3 regions of the Peribacillus sp. B-H-3 genome follow, and region 2 is predicted to be linked to each of the others. Evidence: riboswitches for the same ligand, from Rfam matches in the RefSeq annotation. Region 2 holds a riboswitch; each other region holds the start of a gene.

Region 1 (6,017 bases), 970 kb from region 2:
GGTATAGTTAAGTGGATTGCAAAGATGAAAAATAAAGGCTGTTTTCGTAAACGTTGCTGCTATTGAACAAGGTGGCTGATTTCCGCTCCAGGATGTTCGCTTTCCGCGGCGGGCGGTGAGCCTCCTGGGCTGCGCCTGCGGGGTCTCACCTGTTCCACTAATCCCGCAGGAGTCTCGCACTTTACGCTCCAATCAACCTGACTTAACAATGGGATCGCCTTGCAGAACTTATTAAAAAACAACAATCTTTAAGAAAAGAGCCTTAAGAAAAGAGCTAAAATAAAATAGCAGAGGGGGATTTTCATGATGGATGGAACCATCATATCCAAAGTGCGCTTTCCTTCTCCGCATCCGCATATTAAGCTATATACCGTTACATATCTGTCTCAGGGCCTTCATGTGAAAGGCCTTCTGGCTGAGCCGGATGGCGGGGAAATGTATGAGGGTTTCTTATATTTGCGGGGCGGAATTAAGAATGTCGGAAAAGTAAGGCCAAGCAGGATTATACAATTTGCATCAAAGGGGTTTATTGTTTTTGCACCCTATTACAGAGGAAATCAAGGCGGCGAAGGTGATGAAGATTTCGCTGGTGAAGACAGAAATGATGCATTCGCCGGATTTAAGCTGCTTGAAAATCATCATCGTGTCCAGAAGGACCGCATCCATGTATTTGGCTTTTCCCGAGGGGGAGTGATGGCTTTATGGACAGGCATCTCCTGTAAAAATACAGCATCAGTTGTGACATGGGGTGGCGTTTCGGATATGGCTCTAACCTATGTAGAGAGAGTGGAGCTCCGCAGGATGATGAAGCGTGTGATAGGCGGCACTCCGTTAAAGTATCCAGAGCGCTATGAATACAGAACACCATTGTACCAAGCTGAAGAGCTAAATGTTCCAGTCCTGATTATTCATGGTGAAAGGGACCGGAATGTATCGGTGGAACATGCGCACCGATTGGAGAAAATCTTAAAAGAAAAAGAAAAGCTGGTGGAAAGCTGGATATTCAGTGAATACACACATTATTTCCCTCCTGCAGTCAACCGGAAAATAGTTGGAGATTTAACACAATGGATGAAAGTGCAGTAGCATTAAGTTAAAATGTAAATAGAAAAAGGTTTTAGTAGGAGGATTAATATATGGGGATGCCAATGGAATTGAACACCATGATTGTAACGAAGGGACGCGAAATCCGCAAGGAAGAAAATATGTTCAGCCTTGTGAAGGAGGGGTACAGACTTTATCCAATTGATATTCCAATTGAGGTAAAGAAGACAATTCAAAGTGACTCCAGCGGCATAGGGATTATTAAAAAAGTAACATGGGAAAATGAACAGACCGCCATTACCTATCGTCTTGTTTCCTTGAATTCAACCAACTGAATGCCACCCAAAAAAAGCCATAATCCGGCAAGGATTATGGCTTTGGCGATTTAAATAAGTGGTCCGCCTAATTCTTTGATATCACTTGGCACATTGTTGAACTTTTGGAAATTTGTCAGGAATTTTGCAGCCAGTTCTTTGGCGGTTTTTTCATATGCTGCTTGATCTGGCCATGTTTTGCCAGGCTGGAGCACTTGATCTGGGACCCCAGGCACATGCAGCGGGATATCGAATCCGAATATTTCATCCTTAACTGTTTCCACATTGGATAGTTCACCTTCAAGGGCAGCCTGAACCATAGCTCTTGTATAGGCAAGCTTCATCCTGCTTCCAGATCCGTATCCTCCCCCGGTCCATCCTGTATTTACAAGGAATACCTTTGCTCCATGCTGATCGATTCGTTCACCGAGCATTTCAGCATAACGGCTTGCAGGAAGCGGCAGGAATGGAGAACCAAAACAGGTAGAGAATGTGGCTTCAGGTGAAGTGACACCGCGCTCGGTACCTGCTAATTTACTGGTATAGCCGCTTAGAAAATGGAACATGGCTTGCTCTTTGGTCAATTTGCTGATTGGCGGGAGAACGCCTGATGCGTCTGCCGTTAAAAATATGATGGCTGATGGATGTCCTGCAATGCTTGGGTCAATAATATTATCAATGGACTGAATCTGATAAGCCGCTCTTGTGTTTTCCGTAAGAGAGCTGTCATCATAATCAGCTTCCCGTGTAAGAGGGTTGAGGACGACATTTTCCAGCACGGCTCCAAAACGGATGGCATCAAAGATCTGCGGTTCCTTTTCTCTTGATAAATTGATGCATTTGGCATAGCAGCCGCCTTCGATGTTAAAGACCCCGCCTGAAGACCATCCATGTTCATCATCCCCGATTAAACGGCGGTTAGGATCTGCTGAAAGTGTCGTTTTGCCAGTGCCTGATAGCCCAAAAAACAATGCAACATCTCCTTCGCGGCCAACATTTGCGGAGCAATGCATAGGCAGGATCTCATTTTCAGGCAGCAGATAATTCATCACGGAAAAGATGGATTTCTTCATTTCGCCTGCATATTCGGTGCCGCCGATTAAAACCGTTTTCATTTCAAAGGAAATAATAATAAAGGTTTCCGTAAGTGTACCGTCAAGTTCCGGATCTGCTTTGAAATCCGGGGCTGAGATAACAGTGAATTCAGAATTATGTCCGCGCAGCTCTTCTTCATTTGGCCGGATGAATAATTGATGGGCAAACAAATTGTGCCAGGCATATTCGTTTATGATTTGAATAGGCAGGCGGGTCTTTTCATCAGCACCTGCAAAGCCTTTGAAAACAAAAACTTCTTCTTTTTCTTTTAAATGGCTGATTACTTTATCATAAAGCTTAAGGAAGACTTCTTTGGCAATCGGCTGATTGACAGTGCCCCAGTCCACTTTATCAGTGACTGAATCTTCCTTTACTATATATTTATCTCTTGGTGAGCGTCCCGTATATTTTCCTGTTTGCGCTTTCACGGCACCGGTTGAAGTAAGGACTCCTTCTTTGCGGTTTAATACTTTTTCCACAAGCTGCGGAACAGAAAGCTGTACATGTACGTTGCTTCCGGATAATAGTTGATGCAGTTCATTTGAAATGTCTACGGAATTCATGTAAGAGGTACCTTCCTTTATCATATTTAATGTTCAATATAAAATAGTATAACACATTAAGACTATTAATCTATACTAATCACTAACTTTTTATGGCCTTTTTTTAATGACTAAATTTGATGGTTTTGGAAAGTTTAAAGACAGGGGATTTTGCCTGTTTGACCCGGGAATTCTGCGTTGTTTGAAGGGTGAATTGAGTAAATTATGACTGTGAAACTTGCCTGATTTTTCCACTGCCGGCGGCGTCTTATACCACCAGACTTTGCTAAAAAAGTGAGGAGAAAATAAACATAGGCCTAAACAAAGATTGAATTATAGAATAAGCGGCCGGGCAGAATGAAACAGGACTTGCTGGAAATAAAAAAAGAGGGGATCGATCACACCGTACGATGATCGAACAATCAGGGCGGAAATGACAAGAAAAAAGAGTTGACATGATTCGACTTCTTACGTTATTATTTTACCTTGTACGGATTCTCTTATCCCGAGTTGGCGGAGGGACAGGCCCGATGAAACCCAGCAACCTGCTATTATTAAACTTGACTCATCTGAATGATTTGGATGATTATAACAAGTGGAATTTTAGCGATGGTGCTAACCTGATGCAAGGCTAAGAAACCCTTGAACGATAAGAGTGAAAGGATAGATGTCAGACAACAAACCTTTCCTCACCAACCTGGAAAGGTTTTTATGCATTTTTCATGCCTTTGTTCTAATGAAAGAGTGCATGTGAGTGTCATATTGTTATTTTTCTGCATTTATTATTGGAACTAATAAGGGAATGAGCTCCGTCAAAACAAGTGATGAAAAGGCAGTGAAATCCTGCCGGCTCAAAACTAAAACATACCATACTCTAAGGAGGAAATAAGATGTCAAAGAAACGTCGTCTATTTACTTCTGAATCTGTTACAGAAGGCCATCCGGATAAGATTTGTGACCAAATTTCAGATTCTATACTAGATGCAATTCTTGAAAAAGATGCAAATGCCCGTGTTGCTTGTGAAACCTCAGTTACAACAGGTTTAGTACTGGTTGCAGGCGAAATTACTACGTCTACATATGTAGACATCCCTAAAATTGTGCGTGACACCATTGCAGGAATTGGCTATACACGCGCCAAATTCGGCTTTGATGCCCAAACTTGTGCAGTTTTAAGTTCAATCGATGAACAGTCTGCAGATATTGCACAAGGTGTTGACCAGGCATTGGAAGCACGTGAAGGACAAATGTCTGATGAAGAAATCGAAGCAATCGGAGCAGGAGACCAAGGCTTAATGTTCGGTTTTGCCTGCAATGAAACCAAAGAGCTTATGCCTCTTCCGATTTCACTGGCACACAAGCTTTCACACAGATTGACTCAAGTCCGAAAAGACGAAGTTCTTGATTACCTTCGCCCGGACGGCAAAACACAGGTAACTGTTGAGTATGATGAGAACAATAAACCAGTCCGCATCGACACAATCGTTATCTCTACCCAGCATGCTCCTGAAGTCAGCTTAGAGCAAATCCAAAGCGACTTAAAAGAACATGTCATTAATCCCGTGGTTCCTAGTGAATTGATTGATGAGGATACAAAATATTTCATTAACCCGACTGGCCGTTTTGTAATTGGCGGGCCTCAAGGGGATGCAGGTCTAACAGGACGCAAAATCATCGTAGATACTTACGGCGGTTATGCACGCCACGGCGGCGGTGCTTTCTCTGGAAAAGACGCTACAAAAGTTGACCGTTCAGCAGCATATGCAGCCCGTTATGTTGCAAAGAACCTGGTTGCTGCAGGTCTTGCAGATAAGGTTGAAGTGCAGCTTGCATACGCTATCGGTGTAGCTCAGCCAGTTTCCATTTCAGTAGATACATTTGGAACAGGAACCATCAGCGAAGATGTTTTGGTTGATCTTGTGCGCAGCAACTTTGATTTGCGCCCAGCAGGAATCATCAAAATGCTGGATCTTCGCCGCCCGATTTACAAGCAGACTGCAGCATACGGACACTTTGGCCGTACTGACGTAGATCTTCCTTGGGAACGTACTGATAAAGCTGATTCTTTAAAAGAACAAGCTTCTCAAGCGTAAAATAGGAAAAAGCTGTCCTTAAAGACCGGAATCTGGCCTTTGAGGGCAGCTTTTTGTTTTGGCTGTTTCCGTAAACTTGGGATTGCCTCACAGAACTCATGGGAGATTAACTTTTAAAAGTCAGATTATTTTATGCCAGTATTAAGAATAATAATAAAATGTTTATTCGATGGCTTCAGCATGCTTATAATACTGTCCTTTTTCTGCATATTCCCGGACAATCCGCTCCATATCTTTTTTATCTTCTTCTGTTAATTCCCGGATCACTTTAGCGGGCCTGCCAAAAGCGAGCATGTTAGGAGGAATGGTTTTTCCTTGAGGCACCAGGCTGCCTGCCCCAATGAATGCACCTTCGCCGACTTCCGCTCCGTCCAGCACGATGGAGCCCATCCCGATGAGCGAGCCTCTGCGGAGTATACAGCTGTGCAAAGTAACCTGATGTCCGACTGTCACTTCATCTTCAATGATAAGTGGATTTCCTGGACTTTGATGCAGAACGCTGTTGTCCTGGATACTGACCTTTTTGCCTATGACTGTCGGAGCCACATCCCCGCGGATGACCGTGTTGAACCAGATGGACGTTTCCTCTCCGATTTTCACATCTCCGGTTATGATTGAGTAATCCGCAAGATAAACGCTTTCATGAATCTCGGGTATCTTTCCTTTGTATGGGTAAATAGTCATGAAGAATCAAATCCTTTCCGAAGCGAGTGTTTTTTATGTATGATTATATAATATCAAATGTTATCATTACATTCTGCAATTGAAGCAATAATACAACTAGAATAGATATTTTAAGGAGGATTTTCTGTATGTGGAAATGGGAGGCTGAAGGCAGCGCCAAAGGTGTAATTGTCATGATCCATGGTGCAATGGAGCATCATGGGCGCTATAAATGGCTGTCTCAGATGTGGAGGTCATCAGGATAC
Region 2 (6,017 bases):
CTCGTCATGGCCGATTTTTATATAAGGATGCGCTGTCGGCACCACATGGCTTACATTGCCTGCATCTGTGGATCCAATTCCTCCGCTTCTCTTATCAACAGTTTCTCCTAGGTTCTCCAGTTCTTCCCGAAGAACCTCATCCAAAGATGTATTGATAACAATATCATGCACTTCATTTTGGAATCGCTCAATCTTTACGGTAGCTCCTGCAGCAAGTGCGGCACCTTGAGCAACATTCCTGACCTTAGCTGACACTTCCTCTGCACGTTTCCATGTGCTGGCACGAATAAAGAAACGGGCAGAGGCAAAGTCAGGAATAATATTAGGTGCATCGCCTCCATGGGTAATGATTCCGTGTATTCTTACATCTGAAGGCAATTGCTGCCGAAGGGCATTGATTCCATTGAATAAACCAATTACTGCATCTAAGGCATTGATTCCTTCTTCCGGTGATCCCGCAGCATGTGCCGCTTTTCCGTAAAAGAAAAAATCTAAAGGGTCAACTGCCAAAGATGGGCTTGTCAGCCCTGTTTTACCGCTCGGGTGTATCATGAGCGCAGCGTCTATGCCCTCAAGCAAGCCATGTTTAACGAAGCTCCCCTTTGCACTTCCATTAGGGCCTCCTTCTTCTGCAGGGGTACCGAAAACCACTGCTTCTCCGCCGGTTTCCTCAACCACTTTTGATAAAGCAATTCCAGCAGCAATACTCGTCGTTCCAATAATATTGTGGCCGCAGGCATGCCCAAGTCCCGGCAAAGCATCATATTCTGCTAAAAACGCAATGGAGGGGCCCGGTTTTCCTGAGGATTTTCTTGCTATAAAGCCCGTTTCATGCCCGGCGACATTTCTTGTCACTTCAAAGCCAGCTTCCTCCAGGATATTAGTTAATGTATCAGACGCAAAATATTCCTGGTTTCCTATTTCAGGATTTTCGTGGATGTTATGGCTTGCTTCTATATATCTATCCCTGCCATCCTCAATGCTTCTCACAATCAAATCTCTTTGTGTTTCAACTACTACTGTCATATAAACCTCTCCTCTCTCTTAACTTTATATTTGAGCTGGCCAGCAAAAAAGATTTCATCCTATAAGTTTTTAATTTTATCTATCGAGGTTACTACTGGCACCGTGGCACCTTTATCGCGTTTGATGATGTAATCGTGAACTGCTTTCGACTGATATGCTTTTACGATTTTAAGGAAATCTTTATCCTTTTTATTTTTTGTTGCAGCAGCAATTACGTTGATATAAGGCTGGGCCGCTTTGTCATTCGGATCTTCCTTATAAAGAGGGTCTTTGGAAGGCTTCAGGCCGGCTTGCACGGCAAATCCATTGTTAATGACAGCCGCTCCCACATCTTCAAGCGATCTTGCCGTTTGTCCGGCTGCAATCGGTTTGATATTCAAGTGCTTCGGATTGTCTTTGATTTGGTCCACACTGCCTCTCGGATCAAAATTATCCACCAGTGTAATAAGCTTAGCTGATGCCAAAAGCTTGAGAGCCCGCCCGGCATTGGTTACATCATCGGGTATTGTGATGGTTGCTCCGTCCGGTATGTCTTCTATCTTTTTATATTTTTTAGAATAAATCCCCATTGGCGCTATCACTGTGGAGCCGATTGCCGAAATATCGAGGTTATGATCTTTTTTAAATTGATTCATATAAGTGATGGTCTGGAAAGAATTTAAATCAATGCTGCCATCATTTAAGGCTGTATTAGGCTGGACATAATCTGAAAAAGATACAATCTTCAGGTTGATTCCATCGTCTTTTACCTGTTTTTGGACAAGACTCCAAAGATCATTGTCGTCACCATTTATCCCTATTTTTATTGTGCGTGTGCCTCCATCCTTGGAAGCTGAATTTGATGAGCATGCTCCTAAAACCAATATCAAACTTGCCACTGCCGCGAAAATAATACTTAATCTTTTCATCCTCTTTTCCTCCTCACATATCTTGACCATGTATTTCCAAAGCTTTGAATAAGCTGAACGCTAACAATAAGCAATACGACTGTAATGACAATAACGACCGTGATAAAGCGCTGATAGCCATAAGTAATAGCCAGGTTCCCAAGACCCCCTGCACCTACTGCGCCCGCCGCTGCTGTCGAACCGATCAGCCCGATCGTTGCTGTAGTAAACGAAAGTATCAATGATGGCACTGCTTCTGGAATAATGAATTTAGTGATAATCTGCATTTTTGTGGCTCCCATTGCGTGAGCTGTTTCCAGGACTCCTTTATCCACCTCGAGCATGGAATTTTCAATCAGCCTTGCAAGATACGGGCCTACAAAAATGGACAAAGGTACAATCGCTGCAGCTACACCTATTGATGTCCCCGTCACAAGCCTTGTAAATGGAATAATAGCAACCAGAAGAATAATAAAGGGTACAGAACGGACTATATTCACAATGGTATTCAGGGCTAGAAAAACAGCCTTATTTTCCATGATATGTCCGGGTCTCGTGATCACAAGAATGATGCCTAATGGCAGTCCTATGATTGTTCCAAAAATGAATGATCCAAACACAGTGAGAAACGTCTCTTCACAAGCCTGGAAAAACTGGGGCCAGAAAAATTCCCAATTAAGCTCCATGCGCTTCGGCCTCCTTTATGTCGATTCCGCTATTCAAGATAAATTGAACGGCCTTATTTCTTTCCTCAATTTCCCCGTCAATCGCAATAAAAAGATTTCCGTATGGTTTTTCCTGCAGCTCTGTAATAGATCCATACAGGATGTTCAGATGAATATCAAACTGCTTGGAAACTTCCGATAGTAAAGGGCGTGCCGCTTTTTCTCCCAGAAAAACAAGACGGTAATAGGTCCCGCTTCTTATTTTTTTTGATAAATGAGGCGGTATTTCATTTTGCAGAACGGTATTAACGAAATTACGGGTAATTCTTTTCTGAGGATTAGTAAACACATCATAAACTGTCCCTTCTTCAACGATTTCCCCGTCGTCAATCACCGCCACCTTATCGCATAAATCACGAATCACACTCATTTCATGTGTAATCAGGACAATGGTAATACTGTAAGCTTTATTTACCTTTCTTAACAGTTCAAGAACATTTCTTGTTGTTTCTGGATCCAATGCGGATGTTGCTTCATCACAAAGCAGGATTTGGGGATCTGTCACAAGGGCCCTGGCGATTCCGACACGCTGTTTTTGTCCGCCAGACAGATGGCCCGGATAAACATTTTCCTTTCCGCTGAGTCCTACAAATTCAATGAGATTCATCACCTTTTTTTGAACATCCCGCTTCTTTTCCCCCTGGAGATATAGGGGCATTGCAATATTGTCAAAAACGGTTTTAGCAGAAAGCAGATTAAAATGCTGAAAAATCATCCCAATTTCCCTGCGTGTTTTCCTAAGTTCATTTTCATTCAATGACATCAAGTCCAATCCATCAATGCTGATTGTTCCTTCTGTCGGTTCCTCTAACCGATTAAGACATCTTATTAACGTGCTTTTTCCTGCTCCTGAAAATCCTATGATTCCAAATATATTCCCCTTATCTATTGTCAGAGAAATATTATTTAGTGCATGAATAGGGGTTTTTCCCTGATAAACCTTTGAAACATTTCTGATTTCAATCAATTCTAATTCCTCCTATGGCGCTTTTAACCTAGTATTCTCATAAGTTTAATCAGTTATATACATATAAGCCGCCCCTTTCATCAATCTTCCGGAAACGAAAAAACCCTTCTTTTATCCATGACAGATAAGAAGAAGGGTTTATATGTATAAGCCGATCTACTTCTTATCTTTCAAACCGATTGTACCGATTTGCAGGAATTAGCACGGTATTTGCAATAAGAAGCAAACCCGTTGCCGAGGTTTCGCAGGGCCAGTCCCTCCACCTCTCTGGATAAGTAATAGCATATTATTCAATTGTTTTTTAATTTGTAACTACAATATTATGTGGACTTATGGGATAAGTCAATATTTTTTTAAAATTCCCAATAAAAAATTTCCGTTTCGTCATTCTAGGTTATGTATTCAAAAAGAATTCAGAACAAGATTTTACAGATAAAAGAGGGAACGGTTGACGAAAAAAATCATATCGTGTTATTATAAAACCAAGTAAATTAATAAGAATAGTAAATTATAAACTTCATATACCATTATCACGAGTGAACGAGAGATCTGGCTCAATGACTTCACAGCAGCCTCATGAAAGGTGCTCCTACCAGCAAAGCATATTTGCTTTGGCTGATAAGATTTGTTTAAAAAACTTTCTTTGCAGCCGGGCAAGGAAAGTTTTTTATATTAGAAAGGAGTTTTTTCGCAATGTCATTTTCCCCTGTTATTCCTGGTGCTGAATCCTTTTTCCATCCCGGCAATTCTACAGGAATTTTAATTTGCCACGGTTTTAACGGGACTCCTCAGAGTGTTGAATATTTAGGGAGCCAGTTTGCCGAGAAGGGATATACCGTTTATGCACCCCGTTTAAAAGGGCACGGATCTGCTGCGAGCGACCTGAAAGCCTGTTCTTATCAGGATTGGATTCAAAACCTGGAAGACGCCTACTGCGTTCTTCAGCAAACCTGCAGGAGGGTTTATATCCTGGGGCAGTCCATGGGCGGGGCTCTGGCCATTGATTTGGCTTCGAAGACAAGCTGTGATGGCGTCATTACAGTTAACGCTGCTTTAAAGGTGCCGCAATATGAGCAATACCGAAAAGTCCAGTCCCCCCTTTTCGTCCCGGATGGCTCACCAGATATCAAGGATCCATCGGCAAAAGAAATCACCTATCCAGAAGTGCCGCTCCACTCAATTAAACAGCTGCTGTCGCTTATGGATCTGACTAGTGAAAACGTTAAAAAAACAACCTGTCCCCTGCTCTTGTTTTATTCGGTTGAAGACCATGTGGTTCCGGCAGAATGTTCATTTTATCTTTATGATCAGGCCGCTTCGCCTGAAAAAGAACTCATCGCTCTTAGGCAGTCTTACCATGTGGCCTCCCTTGATTATGATAAGGAACACATTATCAAAAATACGCTTCGCTTTATTGAAGAACATTCCAAGAAAGAAATGGCATCATAATTTTGTTTAACAGACTCCTCTGCGGGTAAATAACAAGTAAACCAATGAAGGAGGAAGATAAAGATGAGTGGTTTATCTGATAAAGTCAAAGGTACTGTAAATAAAGTAAAAGGTGAAGCCAAGGACCAAATGGGCAATGCCAGCGATGATAAAAGAATGCAGGGCGAAGGCAAGAAAGATAAGTTAAAAGGCGAAATCCAAGAAGGTATTGGCAAACTAAAGGATTAATACTAAACCATACACTAGGAAGCTGCAGAAAATCTGCAGCTTCCGTATTACGATAAAGAATAAAATTTCTATATGCGCACAGGTGTAAAAAGCAGCCCTCCATTTTTTTCGGAGGGCTGCTTTTTTTATTATATAAAGGAGTCTCCCTGCCTTACTGATGCAAATGCTTTAGGGCGTGCGCCTCTAAACCATTGCAGGCAAAAAATAAAAATCATGATGAGATCAATTGCATCCCCGCCATAGTACATGAGCATCCCCCCTGTTTTTGCCTGGGCTTCCCCTACACCAGCGGGTGGATATGCATAGATGTACTTTGATAAAATCCCGTGTCCACCGGACGCCAGCACCAATACTATCGCGCGATAAGCAAATGGGTATCGGCAGCTGACCAAATCCATATAAATCATGGAAACGGTGAAAAGATACCCGGCGATGAAGATGTGCATATGTATGACAACATACCATATCATATTCTCGTGCATTACATAGTATAAATTTGTCATGTAAAGCAGCCAGAGGCCGCCAATATTCAGGACAGCAGCCACAACGGGATGAAAAAACAGGTGTACGATTTTAATCTTCATAAGCCGTGTAAGCCTTCGGGCAAAAGAAATCTTGACTGTGCGCAGCAGAAGAGTCATAGGAGCTGACAGAGCAATGAGCAGAGGCGCAAGCATCCCAAGCAGGAGATGGGCAGTCATATGGCAGTTAAAATCAGTATGTGCCCGTTCTGCC
Region 3 (6,017 bases), 390 kb from region 2:
GATTTGATATATTCCTGAATCAGTGTAATGCCATCGACCGGTTCTTCAAAATCAGGGCCATCCACATATTGCTTCAGTGCATCAATGGAATGGAACAGCTGAACACCAAGTCCCTTTCCGGCACGGTTATGCTTGGTGATAAAAGATTCTGCACCCAATTTCCCGGCTGCTTCTATAATCATATCTCTCCCGGCTGCCGCTATGGTTTTAGGTGTTTTAATGCCGTGGCTGGCAAGCGCGGTGTACTGATTGGCCTTGCTCACTTCCAATCGGAGAGCCCGGCTGCCGTTCAGGACCTTCCGTCCGTGTTGCTCAAGCCATGCCAAGACTGCCTCGGTAAGCTCAGGCGCAAAACGGTGACCCCTTGTATGGGAAGAAGCGCTCATCCTGCTGTAAAATACGCCCTCCGGCGGCTCCTGGGATAAATCCACCAGTCCGTGGTCAAGATGCCACTCTTCATAAGACAGGTTCAGTTCATTCAATCTGTTTGTCAGATGCTCTGTCCATTCGCTGTTTTCGTGAATGATGTATATTTTGCTCATTATTATAGCCTCCTGTTATATAGCTCAAAACTTGACCGTCAGGCTTTTGTTTTTTGGCGTTTTTTCTCCACAAGCGGTTTTACCTTTTTCGCGAAACGCTCCATTTCTTCCAGCTGCGGTGAAAACTGAAGCAAAAGCAAATCTATTCCCGCTTCTTCAAATTCAATGATACGATCTGCAATCTGTTCTGGAGTTCCAATCAGGTTCGGGCGCAATCCCCTGTTGGAAACAGAATAATCATAAAGCTTGACCTGCTGCTCAAGCTGCGATTTATTGACGAAATCATTATATCCGGCATATGCGTTTGATTCTTTTACATCCGTAATTCTCTTAAGTTCTTCCTGTGCTTCTTCTTCACTGTCCCTGCAGATAACATAGGCGGCCAGTCCAAAAGAAGAGAATGGCTGTTTTCCGGCTTCTGCCCGTCTTTCCTTCATTCCTCGAATTTTAGCGCTGATTTCTTCAACTGTTCCGCCGTGCATCACATATGCGTCACATTTTTCAGTTATCACCTGCTTACCGCGTTCACTTTCACCGCCGGCATATAGGATTGGATTAGGCCGCTGCACCGGTTTTGGGTTTAAATGGGCGTCTTTGATATCATAGTACTTTCCCTTATAGGAAAAGGTATCTTCTTTCCATAAGCCCTTAATAACATCAATGAATTCTTCCGTGCGGTCATATCGTTCGTCATGGGCCGTAAAGATCCCCCCATACTGGCGAGCCTCTTCCTCCCACCAGGCAGAAACAATATTCAGCGTGAATCGGCCATTGCTGATCTGATCGATATTCGCCGCCATTTTTGCTGTAACAGCCGGATTATGGAATCCAGGCCTGACTGCGGTCATAATTTCAATTTTTTCGGTCACTGCAGCAAGCCCTGCTGCTGTAGTCCAGGCCTCAAGGGAGTCTTGTTCAGGCCCTTTTATATCATTCAAGTAAAGTTCGGCAATCAATGTCGTATCATATCCCCACTGTTCTGCAGCCTGGATGACAGTCTTTGCATATTCAAAAGTTGGCGGCATGTTTTCATTATCTACATTCCGAAGCCATCCGCCAAAGATGGGTAGCCAAAATCCAAATTTCATCTCTCTATCTCCTTTTCCAGTCAATTCTGCCTGCATCTTGAATAAAAGAAAACAAACAAAAAAACTTCCCCCGATAAGAAGAAGTTTCGATTTATCCCCTGCTTATCTGCCAGAGTGCATGACTCTGCTGGAATTGGCACCATTCTGACTATGTCAGCGGCTGCCGGGCTTCAAAGGGCCAGTCCCTCCACCTCTCTCGATAAGTACTATTCAATTTTTACATAAATTAATCCTACTACGAAACTTGGTAATCCGTCAACTTTATTGTTAGATAATTTTCAATAATACATTAATATGTTTTTTCACAGACAAGTGTGTAGGTTTTTGGAAGCCCGATATCGTGGATTTTATGATTCGGCTCCTCCTCCAGCACCTTAATAACAAGCCCTGATTGGCCAATAGCCGTAATCAGCTCGCCCATGGACCATTTTCTTTGGACAACATTTGACAGGCTTTCCTGCTCTTGCTCGGGCATATGCTTGGTAAATGCCACTCTATTATTTTCTATCTCTGGATCAAAATAATTGCCGGTTACTTTATGTTTTTTTCCTGAAGATGAAATCAGCTTTGTCGAAATAGGATGAAACTCATGAAGGACAAACCTTCCGCCCTTCTTCAGCAAGCCCCCGATAACCTCTGCTAACGGCTGGAGGTCGATTACATAATGCAGAACGCCAAGCTCCATTAAAACAAGATCATATTTTCCGCCAAGCTCTGCTTGAGGCAGCGAAAGAACATCTGAAACGATATAGTTTATATCGACCCCGCAGGAAGCAGCCAGTTCTTCTGCGAATGCTTTATTTTCTTTTGAAAAATCAGCCACCGTAACCTCTGCACCCAGTAATGCCAGTGCTGCTGCTTTCACTCCATTTGACCCCATCAAATGGGCTACTTTCTTTCCATTAAGTTCACCTAAATACTTATAGAAGGGATGCAGCCTCCAAGCAGGGTTCTGCCTGATTTTTTCTGCCATATCTTCCGGGCGTCCGTACCTGTTAATAAGCGCCAGATAATTATTCTGGTTCCAGGCCTGCTCATTATGCTCGGTGAACCCCTGCTGCTGCTTCAATAGATGGGCGTGGATGCTGCTGCTGAATCTATTCATTTCTTTATCATATAAATGGCTGTAAAGTGAACGGCACCAGATCTCTTCGCCGCCATGCGGAATGGCTATCCGGTATGGATCCGTTTTAACAGTGGTATTGTAAAAGAAGCTTATTACCGCTTCGATATGGTTGATCTTAAGATGAAACTCTGCCTTTTCCGGCGTTTTCACGAGTTGAGAAGGCTGGAAGGTTTCAAAAAGGCTATATGCCTGCTGAAGCAGATCCCATTGTACGCTTACGGTTATTTTATCTTCATCCTCCAGAATGACCCCCTGCAGCAATAGTGCTGAAGCCCCGGTAAATTCATAGGGTATTCCCGCATGGTTTAAAAGAGAGCCTATTTGAAGGATGTCAGTATAATAAGTGTTGTCTTCCATATCCTATCCTCCATTTTTGTCAAAGCCTGTTTCGTTTTCATCCTGCTATAGCGGGTAATATATTTCCGCTTAGAGAATCTTCATTTTATGTAAGAGACCGCCTTTTATAAAGAGTCTCCAGTTTTCCCTGTTATTTCACCAGTGCATGCTTGAATGCATAAATGACGGCCTGTGTGCGATCCTGCACTTCCAGTTTGCTCAAAATATTGCTAACATGCACCTTTGCGGTTTTCAGGGCGATATATAGTTCGTCTGCGATTTCCTGATTGGTTTTCCCCTGTGCTATCAGCAGCAAAATTTCCATTTCCCTGTTTGTGAGCTGTTCATGGAGAAGCCGCACAGCTGGTGTTCTCATTTTTTTCATCATTTTGCCTGTAACTTCCGGTTCCAGCACGGAATGGCCATGGTAGGTAGAACGCACTGCCTCTGCTATATCACTTGCCCTGGAGGTTTTCAGCATATAGCTGTAAGCTCCTGCTTCAAGAGCTGGGTACACCTTTTCATCATCCAGAAAACTTGTGACAATAATGATTTTTGCTTCCGGCCATTTTTCAATAATCAATCTGGTTGCCTCAATCCCGTCCATTTCTTTCATGACAAGATCCATTAATATAATATCCGGCCGCAGTTCAAGTGCCAGCCTGACTGCTGCACCGCCATCATCTGCCTCGCCGATCACTTCTATATCAGCCTGCATAGATAAATAAGAAGATACCCCTATTCTTACCATTTCATGATCATCTACAAGCAATACTTTAATCAATATCTTCACCTCCTGTAGAAATTAATGGCACTTTTACTTCGAGCCTTGTTCCTTTATTGATCACACTGACTATTTTCATTGTGCCGCCAATTTCCGCTGCACGCTCCTGCATATTATGAAGCCCATAAGAACCTGCTTTGGAGTTTTCTGAGCGGAAGCCGCAGCCGTCATCTGCAATTATAAAGATAATCAGGCCGTCTCTTGATATTAATGAAACCTCAAGTGATGAAGCTTTGGCATGCCTTAGGGTATTGGAAACAGACTCCTGAAGAATGCGGAATAAATGATCCTCTATCCCCCTGTCCATGGAAACAGGCTCTATCTTCCATGTGATTTTCATCGGAACTTTTTGAACGAGCTCCCCAAGCAATGAGGTAATGCCCTCTTGCAGGGATTTGCCTCTTAGCGGCACCGGGCGCAAATGAAGGAGAAGTGCCCGCATTTCAAGCTGTGACTGATGAATGACACTCTCTGTTAGCTTAAGCTGCTTCATTTCATTGCTGTCAGTATCCTGCCTGCTTTCGGTTATGGCTGACATGAGCATCGAGGCGGCAAACAGCTGCTGGCTGACTGAATCATGGAGCTCCCTTGCCAGGCGGTTTCTTTCCTGCGAAATAATTTCCTGAATATATTTTTCCTGATCTTTCACTTTTTCATTGGACAGCTTTTGAACCGATTTGGCCCGTTCAGCGATATGCCGGCGCACATTTTCAAGCTGTGCTGAAATTCTGGCAAACTCCTGGACTTGTGTGTTTCCTTCAAAGGAAGATGCAGAGCCTTGTGATATTTTATATAACTCATCCCCCACTTCAGCAAGCTGCCTTTTCCAGTAAACACCCGAAATGGCTCCATAGAGGACACCAAGAATAACACTGGTAATCGGCAAAAAGAGCGCAAATGGGAAATTCATGATTTTCCTGTTCCATAACAGTGACCAATCGGACAGCGGATATATAAAAAACACAAGCGAAGGCAATAGGATCGACATAGCGAAAGAAATGGCCGCACTCCTGATAATCTGCCGGATAAGAATGCTCATATCCGCTTCACCTCTAAATCTCCGATAAGCAATGAGGTGATGATGGCAATTTTCTGTTCTGCCTCATTAAATCCAGGTGTCTGGAAGGAAAGAATACTATTAAAAATTTTTCTGTCCTGGTTATTGAAAACCGACGTACTTCCAGCAATGACAGAGTGGTGAATGCTCACTTCCATATCATATGGAACTAAAATGCGGACATTTCCCGCAATACCCCGGATGGAAATGAAGGTGTCTCCTTTAGGAAGAATTGTATTGCTCAGATCAATGACAGTATCACCAATCCCGGTCTGTATGTTCACATCATTCCATTCATAAACATGGTCAGGCGTCTTCCTGCCTCCGAACAGCTTGTTTTCAAAAAGAGAATTCTTCTTGATCAGCGGCTCCTGGCCGCAATTCTTAGACTCTATCAGTACCGGATTGATATGATCCGGATTCTTTTTCGATTGATAAAAAGTGTATAAAAGATAAGCAAGAATAGCTAAAATAAAAAATTTAAAGACAATCATCTGCAGCACAATTACAACCGTACTGAATAGACCTATCCAAAACAGCATTTTCCCTATTGCACGATGATACTTTTTTTTGCCAAGGTATAAGCACCCGAAGGATAGAGGAAGTGAAATGAATAAATCCCCATCAAAAAATACTAATTCTAAAAATAGCAGTACAATGCCAGTTAAAAAAACCCAGCCAATCCACTCTGTTCTATGTCTATTCATCACAGGGCCTCTCCCTTCGCTGATACTGCTTTTTTATTGCTGCATATATTTCAAAGAGGCGCAGAAATCTGCGCCCCTTTAAGAATACCACGATTGCTTTAAGAAATAGAATGGGTTTCTTTATTTTTCAATTCCTTTTCAAGGCGGGCGATTCTGCCGTCAATGGTTTGATGGTGATAAGAAGAATTAACCGTATCTTCGAGCCTCTCCAGATATTGTCCCATTTCTTCAAACCGCATAAATGGCTTTTCCGCATTGCTTTCTGTATCCAGCACGCTATTGATTTTATAATGAGCTCTAGCAGCATTCTCGCGCCCCATCAGTTCCAGGCGTTTGATGTTCATGTCTTTTAATTTATGCTTCATTTCTTCGTATTT

What was found. Region 2 has a riboswitch for S-adenosylmethionine ahead of ACN6MY_RS03195 (alpha/beta hydrolase). Riboswitches for the same ligand answer to the same signal wherever they lie in the genome.
Region 1: another riboswitch for S-adenosylmethionine. It lies ahead of metK (methionine adenosyltransferase); the one in region 2 lies ahead of ACN6MY_RS03195 (alpha/beta hydrolase).
Region 3: another riboswitch for S-adenosylmethionine. It lies ahead of ACN6MY_RS01215 (LLM class flavin-dependent oxidoreductase); the one in region 2 lies ahead of ACN6MY_RS03195 (alpha/beta hydrolase).

The regions. Positions count from the first base shown of each region.
Region 1 covers NZ_CP183879.1:4,364,295-4,370,311, reverse strand. Annotated here, with positions in the region: gene ACN6MY_RS21710 (alpha/beta hydrolase family protein) at 304-1,086, shown strand; gene ACN6MY_RS21705 (DUF2584 domain-containing protein) at 1,137-1,379, shown strand; gene pckA (phosphoenolpyruvate carboxykinase (ATP)) at 1,430-3,016, opposite strand; SAM riboswitch class I at 3,493-3,651, shown strand; gene metK (methionine adenosyltransferase) at 3,886-5,088, shown strand; gene ACN6MY_RS21690 (gamma carbonic anhydrase family protein) at 5,251-5,772, opposite strand; gene ACN6MY_RS21685 (alpha/beta hydrolase) at 5,901-6,017, shown strand, end outside.
Region 2 covers NZ_CP183879.1:665,228-671,244, reverse strand. Annotated here, with positions in the region: gene ACN6MY_RS03215 (M20 family metallopeptidase) at 1-1,026, opposite strand, end outside; gene ACN6MY_RS03210 (MetQ/NlpA family ABC transporter substrate-binding protein) at 1,086-1,934, opposite strand; gene ACN6MY_RS03205 (methionine ABC transporter permease) at 1,931-2,599, opposite strand; gene ACN6MY_RS03200 (methionine ABC transporter ATP-binding protein) at 2,589-3,605, opposite strand; SAM riboswitch class I at 3,766-3,883, opposite strand; SAM riboswitch class I at 4,130-4,230, shown strand; gene ACN6MY_RS03195 (alpha/beta hydrolase) at 4,299-5,054, shown strand; gene ACN6MY_RS03190 (CsbD family protein) at 5,118-5,282, shown strand; gene ACN6MY_RS03185 (cytochrome c oxidase assembly protein) at 5,411-6,017, opposite strand, start outside.
Region 3 covers NZ_CP183879.1:274,596-280,612, forward strand. Annotated here, with positions in the region: gene ACN6MY_RS01210 (ATP-grasp domain-containing protein) at 1-542, opposite strand, end outside; gene ACN6MY_RS01215 (LLM class flavin-dependent oxidoreductase) at 581-1,630, opposite strand; SAM riboswitch class I at 1,730-1,836, opposite strand; gene ACN6MY_RS01220 (class I SAM-dependent methyltransferase) at 1,920-3,113, opposite strand; gene ACN6MY_RS01225 (response regulator) at 3,244-3,876, opposite strand; gene ACN6MY_RS01230 (sensor histidine kinase) at 3,869-4,915, opposite strand; gene liaF (cell wall-active antibiotics response protein LiaF) at 4,912-5,640, opposite strand; gene ACN6MY_RS01240 (PspA/IM30 family protein) at 5,739-6,017, opposite strand, start outside.